2 regions of the Brevibacillus sp. 7WMA2 genome follow, and region 1 is predicted to be linked to the other one. Evidence: riboswitches for the same ligand, from Rfam matches in the RefSeq annotation. Region 1 holds a riboswitch; the other holds the start of a gene.
What was found. A riboswitch is a leader RNA that binds a small molecule or an ion and turns the genes downstream of it on or off. The one in region 1 is predicted to bind cobalamin.
Positions count from the first base shown of each region.

Region 1 (4,437 bases):
GATCTGATGCTGCTAGGTCTTCATAATGGTCTGCTTTAATATCACCAAATAGCAAGCCGATAGCCGTAATATATTGCAAGCAATGATCCCGGTCTGCTGGATTATTCAATGGACCTACCTTATCAATGATTCGAATAGCTGATTCATGCGTTGTGATTGTAATGCTGTCAATCTCATCAAAACGAGCCATTACCTCCGGATGAAGCTTGATTGCGCATTCCGCGGCTGTTTGTGCATGAAATTCGGCTGGATAGGAGACTTTGAACAGCACATTCTCCATTACATAGGCATCCAAGGGTCGAGCTAGCTTTAACTCTTGTTTATTGAACAAAACATCCTGGAATCCCCAGCCTGGTGCAGTAAGAGCTGTTGGATATCCCATTTCTCCCTTTAAGGCCATCATAGCTAGCTGAACACCTCGGCTAGTTGCATCGCCAGCAGCCCAGGATTTACGTGATCCTGTATTCGGAGCATGCCTATATGTCCGTAAACTGCTATTATCAAGCCAAGCATTTGATAATGCGTTGTTTATTTCTTCCCGGGTTCCTCCTAGCATCTGTGCTACCACTGCTGTTGTTGCAATTTTAACAAACAATACATGATCAAGCCCGACTCGATTCAAGCTGTTTTCTAATGCCAGCACTCCCTGAATTTCATGTGCTTTAATCATCGACTCCAGCACTTGATGCATCGTTAATGGCTGTTTCCCCTCCGCGATACGTACACGGCTTATATAATCAGCAACAGCTAAAATTCCGCCCAGATTATCTGATGGATGTCCCCATTCTGCCGCCAGCCACGTGTCATTGTAATCTAGCCAACGAATGATACAACCAATATTAAAAGCGCCTCTCACTGGGTCAAGAACAAAGGATGTACCTGGCACCCTACATCCATTGGGAACAACTGTCCCCGGAACAATAGGTCCAAGCAGCTTCGTGCAATCAGGATAGCTTAATGCCAAAATTCCACATCCAAGTGTATCCAGCAGGACATATCTAGCAGTCTCAAATGCTTCCAAGCTCGTAATCCTCTTATGTAAAACATAATCTGTAATTTGCTCGATCAGCTCATCCGTTTTGTTTATCTCCATATTTTTTAACAAAGTATCCTTCCCTTTCTATTTAAAATTATTTATCATGGTACGTGATGTTGGTCAGAACATCATGTAGGCGTTGCTGGCTTCACATAAAATTCCCAATCCTACCTCAAAGAACATGCCGCTCGCCTACATATTTTACACGTGGCCGGAATAGACGATTTTGTGCGTGCTGTTCAAGAACATGTGCGCAAATTCCTGCTGTTCTCGCAGCGAAAAAGATAGGTGTATACAATGGAATAGGAATCCCAAGCATCCAATACACAGGCGCTGCATAGTAGTCCAAATTCGGGTAAAGTCCCTTTTCCCTCTCCATAATCCTCTCACCGGCTTCACACATGTGGTATAAAAGATCGTCTCCTTTTATATGACATAGCTGCTGTAAGGCTCCTTTCATCATTGTCGCTCTCGGGTCCATTTTTTTCATATAGACCCGGTGACCAAATCCCATTATCTTTTCTTTGTTGGACAGCTTGGTACACAGCATCTCCTCGAACTTGGAAATTGTCCCTGCCTTTAGCAATAAGTGCATAACAGCCTCATTTGCTCCCCCATGAAGACTACCCTTCAAGGAAGCAACCGCCCCCGTCAAAGCTCCGTACAAATCCGATTGCGTAGAAGCGATGACCCTTGCTGTAAACGTGGAATTCGGCATCTCATGCTCGCTGTACAAAAGCAGAGACAGATCAAATATTTTTTCCTCAATCGGCGATGGCTTTCTCCCGGTGACCATATAGAAGAAGTTAGCACTATACGGTAAATTTTTGTCCGGATGGATCGGCTCGGTTTTGGTCAGAATCCGATAACTATTAGCCACTATGCTAGGAACTTGACCTAATAACCGATAAGCCCGCTCCTTATTAACAAGCATGGAGCGATCGTCAATTCGATGATCATACCCTCCCAGAACGGAAATTCCTGTTCGCAGGCCATCCATAGCGTGTGTCTGCTCAGGCAACAGCTTTAAAACCTCAAACACCGCACTAGGCAATTCATCTCGCTCTAGCATGCTTCTTTCCAAAGAGTTTTTCTCTGCCTGATCGGGAAGCCGTCCCTCCAGTAAAAGATGAATAATATCGACATAGCTAACGGATTTAGAAAGCTCAATCAGATCGTAACCCCGAATCACGATTTCCTCTTGTATGGTATCAAGGTAGGAAATGCTTGTTTCTGTAGCCACCACACCGTCTAGCCCAGGAGAAAATTTTTCAAGCTCGTTCATTCTTCTTCCTCCATTCCAAATAACTGTTCTTTGGTTAGCTTGTAGGCTTTTTCAAGGTTGCGATAGTAATCTGTTTTGACTTCCTCTGTAACGTCTTGTCGCTTGATTTCATTCCCTAATAGACCATAGATGACTTCTAGCGAATTAGGACTTTCTATACTTAGATTGTTCATGATTGCTGTGTTGAAATAATTTCTAAAGTACCCTATTGTCCCAAACAAAAAATCCCTCCTAGACTTCAAAGCAGCGCAACACGCAAAAAAACAACTTCCTAAAAGAAAGTTGTTGTTAATGGGCGAAAGCGAAAAACTCAAATAAACATGTAAAAATCTTAAAATACCACATGTTTCATCGCTCGCACGTAACACCTCCTATCCTCGTAGGAACTGATGTGTGTGCTAAAACAGGCAGGTCTCCTGGCTCATGATCATCGCGATTCGAACCTTCCCATTTTCATTTGAATGAAAACAGTGGCATTTTTTCGAATAGCTCTCATTTACAGTTGCGGGACAGCGTCGGATTCTAACCGAACTTCCCTTTTAAGCAAATAACGAAGGTTATCTGCACCTGTTTCTACACATATTTGATTTTCAGCTTAAACATAACAAATAGTCTAAAAAATTACAATTATTAATTTTATATCTGTAGTGACTTTATTGCTTTGATATCATCATGTTGAACTTATTGTACATGTATATACGCTCTCTAAACAAAAAATAACCAATAGCGGCTTCATGTTCTGTTTAGCAATAAACGAATGAATGTAAAATCATAAGTCCTCATATCCTAAAAACAGGATAAAAACCCAATATATTGAACAAGAATATCCCGCTATCTTATAATCAAATGAAATACCATAATTAGGTAAATAAAGGAGGGTATTTCTTGAAGAGTAAACAACTATCGAAAAAGAAAATATGGTGGTATAGCATAAGTATCATTGTTGCTGCTATATTACTTCTCCTCATGTGGGCAGTAATTCGGAATTGGAACATTATTCACGTGCTGAATAAGGATAAGCTTAGCTATAATTTTCAGAGCATGGACAATATTTTTCCAAGTCGCGCTATAGAAGCATCGCAGCCTGTTTTCCATTTTGATACATTACAAAAAGAGTTGCCCCAAACTTATACATACAAAGATCAAACATTAGCTATTGAAGACTTTTTGCAACGAACAAAGACGAATGGATTACTAGTGCTCAAGGATGATAAGATCGTGAAGGAATTCTATCAAAATGGTATAAATGAACAAACAAGGTTTACTTCTTGGTCAGTGGCTAAGTCATTTATCTCTGCACTTGTTGGTATCGCTCTTGATGAAGGATTCATTAAAAATGTAAATGATCCGATCACCCACTATGTCCCAGAATTGAAGGGCAGCGGCTATGATGGTGTACCGATTAAGGATATTCTGCGAATGGCTTCTGGAGTTAGCTTTGATGAAGACTATGACGCCACCTTCTCAGATATAAACATGATGATGTATAAGACATTTCTATTCGATAAATCGATTAATGATTATGCCCTGGGGCTACAATCTCAGCGGCCATCCGGAACCTTTCAGCATTATATCAGCATTGATACACAGGTTCTCGGCATGCTGATCAGTAAGGTTACGGGCAATCCTCCGTCCCAATATTTACAGGAGAAAATTTGGGGGCCTCTTGGAATGGAATCTAATGCTTACTGGAGTACCGATCGCCTTGGCACAGAGCTATCCTTTATGGGTCTAAACGCAACCATTAGGGATTATGCTAAGTTTGGAAGCTTATATCTTCATGAAGGAGTTTGGAACGGAAAACAAATCATTTCAAAAAAGTGGGTGCAAGAGTCCACACAGATAGAAAAGCCTCAGCCTAATCACGACCCTAAGGGAGTGTTAGGCTACCAATACCAATGGTGGGAGGCTGATCCCGCAGATGGTTCCTACAGCGCAATTGGAGTCTATGGACAATTCATCTATGTTAATCCAAAGGCCAACGTAGTAATCGTCAAAACCAGCGCTGACCCTGATTACGGTAGAGCTGATTATCATGATGAAAATTTTGCTGTGTTTCAATCGATCGCGAATCATTTTAGTAAATAAACTTCATTTGCTTCCGCATACTGACGGC
Region 1 covers NZ_CP048799.1:4,065,597-4,070,033, reverse strand. The annotation lists gene prpD (2-methylcitrate dehydratase) at 1-1,093, opposite strand, end outside; gene mmgD (citrate synthase) at 1,209-2,321, opposite strand; gene GOP56_RS17325 (hypothetical protein) at 2,318-2,542, opposite strand; cobalamin riboswitch at 2,710-2,907, opposite strand; gene GOP56_RS17320 (serine hydrolase domain-containing protein) at 3,207-4,409, shown strand.

Region 2 (4,437 bases), 2.5 Mb from region 1:
CTTTCATATTCACTTGTAGTGTCTAATTCGTTACGTAGTTAGAAAATCTTCTTCTGTTCCCGATCTGCTTTTAGAATTTCCACTGCTTCACGGAACCGTTGAGAATGTACAATTTCACGTTCACGAAGGAAAGAAAGGCTATCGATTAAATCGACATCATCAGTCATATTAATCAACCATTGATAAGTAGCCCGTGCCTTTTCTTCGGCAGCAATATCCTCATACAAGTCTGCAATAGGATCACCTTTTGCTTGAAAATATGTAGCTGTGAAAGGCACACCGGCCGCATCATGAAAAAACAAAGCCTTATCATGGCTTGCGTAATGTGCGCCAAGACCAGCTTCCTCTAGCTGTTCAGGAGTAGCGTCCTTCGTTAGCTTATATACCATTGTTGCAATCATTTCGAGATGGGCAAATTCTTCTGTGGAAATATCGTTTAAAAGACCAATGACCTTATCAGGAACCGTATAGCGCTGATTCATATAACGTAGCGCGGCCGCTAATTCTCCATCAGCTCCACCGTATTGTTCCATCAAGTACTTTGCCATTTTCGGGTCGCATTTGCTTACGCGAACAGGATACTGTAACTTTTTCTCATAAATCCACATTCAAAATTCCCCCTTTCTAGACCTGCCAAGGCCAAGGTACTTCGTTCCACGACCAAGGGTACTGTGAAAAGCTATTGCCAAAATTCATCAGAGGTCCGAATAAAGATTCATATTCGCGCTTTAGTGTCATACTTTGCTGAGCCATATCGTTGAATTGCCTAATAGCAGTCATATCAGTAGGATGTGTATCAAGATACAGGTTTAGCTCCACTAAAACAAAGTCGATCGCCTGAATTTGGTGAAGCAGCTCATAAAATTGTTGCTGGCGTTCATCCGTAGAAGTATCATGATCGCTCATTTTTATTTGCCTCCCTTGTACGGATTTTCATAAGGCGCATACAGAGCAGGCCAGAGGGTACCTAAGCAAAGAGCTTTGCATGGATCAAATTGCGGTAAATTCGGAGGTTGAAATCCTAAGTAAAGCTGTGGTGGTGTCTCATAAGTTACAATCCGTTGTGGCGGACAAGGATCACATGGACCGATGAAAGGAAAGTATGCCTTTCGATTTCGACTCATATGATTGCCTCCTTTCCTGTAGATGTCCTTATATGCTTATCAACTGGACAAGGAGAGTAGAACAGAAAACATAGGTAAAAAGAGAAGGAATCCCCCTTTTTTCGTGCAATTTGACAAAAAGGGCGGGCAAAATTCAGTTTGCCATGGAAGTGGCAGAAGTTTCCTGCGACAATAGGAAACTGAATTAAATAAAAATATGGAATTTTATGTGAAGTTATATTATGATAGCAAGCATACCTAGAATAAAGGGTAGGTATATATCTTGGTGATATGGATGAATTAAATATGTGGAAATAGGTTCTTTGAACTATGAGTGTCAAGGATGAAAAGGGAAGCACGGTGTAAATCCGTCACGGTCCCGCCACTGTAAAAGAGGAGTCAGTACAAAAAAACCACTGATCAACGAAGGATTGGGAAGGTATGTGCTGATGTGGATTCTTAAGTCAGGAGACCTGCCTATTTCAACAACACTGTGTGACCTACGGGAGATAGGGAGGTGTTAGATAGCTGTGGCAGTTGTACAAGTATATTCACTGCTTGTTCGGGCATCTCTAACCATCTTTTGAACGGGGAGAGATGCTTTTTTGTTTGAGTTGTGTTTTTTACTGAAAATATAACCTGTTTAGGAGGGCGAACAAGCATGAATAAAGGAATAAGTAGCAATTTAGGATATCCACGCATTGGGGAAAATCGCGAATGGAAAAAGGGATTAGAAGCATTTTGGGCCGGGACAATTGAAAAGAAGGAATTTCTTGCCCAAATGCAACAAAGCAGACTCCAGCACCTGCAAAAACAAAAGGAAATAGGGATTGATCTGATCCCGGTCAATGATTTCACTATGTATGATCACATGTTGGATATGGCTGTGATGTTTGGATATGTTCCAAAACGCTATGAATATGCTGGTGGGGTAGTACCTTTGTCCACCTATTTTGCAATGGCACGAGGAAATCAGCATGCAGTTGCTTGCGAAATGACCAAATGGTTTAATACCAATTATCACTACATCGTGCCGGAGTTTCAGGACATCAAACCCGTCCTGACCGAAAATAAACCGCTTCTTGCTTATAAAGAGGCGAAAGAGGAGCTAGGGATTAAAGGAAAACCTGTCATAATAGGACCGTATACCTTTATTAAGCTATCCAAAGGGTTCGATCGGCTCCAGATACCGGCGATTATCCTACAGCTTGTTCCTCTTTATGTGCAGGTTCTAACAGAATTAGCGCAGGAAGGCGTGGAATGGGTTCAGATGGATGAGCCCATTCTAGTAACATCATTATCCGAAGACGAAATGAAGACGATCTCCTACATCTATGAACAGCTTCATGAGGCTGTTCCACAACTACAAATCATGCTACAAACCTATTTTGGCTCCGTTACATTTTACAAAGAAGTGATTAAGCTACCTGTAGCAGGAATTGGATTAGATTTTGTCCATGATGCAGGACGCAGCCTTGAGCAGATCACAACAAATGGTTTCCCTCAGGATAAAGTACTTGGGGCGGGCATCATTGATGGTAGGAACATTTGGCGGGCAAATCTGACTCAAAAGACAAATCTTCTTGCTACAATCAAAGAGCATGTCGATGCATCCCGTATCTGGATTCAGCCATCTAGTAGTCTACTTCATGTTCCAATCAGTCTAAATCAAGAGACACAGCTTGATCCACTAGTTAAAGATTCATTGGCGTTTGCAGATGAAAAACTAATTGAAATCAAGCATATTACAGATTGGTTGCAGAACCGAGAGGAAAGCGTTAAAGAGATTTTTGCTGAGAATCAAACCATTTTAGAACGGGTAGCGAACTCTGTAGCTCGCAATCGCCCACATATACATGAGGCTGTTGCCAGCTTGCAATTAGATCAGATCGGCCGTGCATCTGATTATGAACAACGGCGAAAACAACAACAGCACCAATTACAGTTACCAATTCTCCCTACTACAACGATTGGTAGTTTTCCACAAACAACAGAAGTTCGTCAGGCGAGAAATAAATGGCGGAAGGGGGAATGGTCGGCAGAGAAATATGAGCAATTTTTGCAAGCAGAAATCCGGGAATGGATTGACATACAAGAGAAGGTTGGGCTTGATGTGTTGGTTCATGGGGAATTTGAACGGACAGATATGGTGGAATTTTTTGGCGAAAAACTAGGTGGATTCGCTTTTACTAAAAACGGATGGGTGCAATCCTATGGCTCACGTTGTGTAAAACCACCAGTTATTTACGGAGATGTAGAGTTTATTGAGCCGATGACAGTTAAGGAGAGTATCTATGCACAATCTCTTACAACGAAACCGGTCAAGGGAATGATTACAGGACCTGTCACAATTTTAAATTGGTCCTTTGTGCGTGACGATATTTCCAGACAGCAGGTAACCTATCAAATTGCACTCGCCTTACAAAAAGAAGTAGAGGCGTTAGAAGCTAGTGGGATCACGATGATTCAGGTTGATGAACCAGCACTACGTGAAGGGTTACCGTTAAAGAAAACGGAATGGGAAGCATATTTAGAATGGGCTGTAAAAGCCTTCCGCTTAACGACTTCTACTGTAAAAGACACGACCCAAATTCATACCCATATGTGCTACTGCGAGTTTCATGATTTTATCGATTCTATCAGCGAATTGGATGCAGATGTTATTTCAATAGAAACATCACGCAGCCATGGTGAGCTAATCCATGCTTTCCATAATCATTCCTATCTGAAAGGAATTGGTCTAGGTGTCTATGATATTCATAGTCCCCGCGTTCCAGCTGTAGAAGAAATGATAAAAATGATAGAGAATGCTCTACAGGTCCTTGAACCCAGACAATTTTGGATTAATCCCGATTGCGGTTTAAAAACAAGAGGGCGTAAGGAAACGATCGCTTCCTTAGAAAATATGGTGACTGCTACTCGATTAGTTCGTAACACCATAACAGCTATTCCCTAGGATTTACTAGAGTCGAAGGGGAGAAATGGATTTACCAGAAAAAAGAGTACGAGATTCAAAACATACCTTCACAGATCCTGTGTTTCCCCAATACGAATCATCACAATACAATACTGAAAATAAGTAAAGGACAGAGAAGATAAAGATCAAAAACAACCGGGTTAGTTGATTGGCAGCATTTCTACATGGGGTGATACCCTAAGCACTGAAATGCTGCCATTCTATTTTATATAAGGTTCTATAACGAAGATTCATGTGCTATAAGAAGGGAAACGATAGTTGTTTTCTTACACAAGGAACAATAGAAGAAAATGGATAGTTACAGACTCAGAAACTAGGGCAGCATGATGACAGTCAGAGTCTTTTCAATATTTGGTA
Region 2 covers NZ_CP048799.1:1,246,014-1,250,450, reverse strand. The annotation lists gene GOP56_RS04820 (manganese catalase family protein) at 39-608, opposite strand; gene GOP56_RS04815 (spore coat protein CotJB) at 625-906, opposite strand; gene GOP56_RS04810 (spore coat associated protein CotJA) at 909-1,124, opposite strand; cobalamin riboswitch at 1,403-1,599, shown strand; gene metE (5-methyltetrahydropteroyltriglutamate--homocysteine S-methyltransferase) at 1,765-4,059, shown strand.
Region 2: another riboswitch for cobalamin. It lies ahead of metE (5-methyltetrahydropteroyltriglutamate--homocysteine S-methyltransferase); the one in region 1 lies ahead of GOP56_RS17325 (hypothetical protein).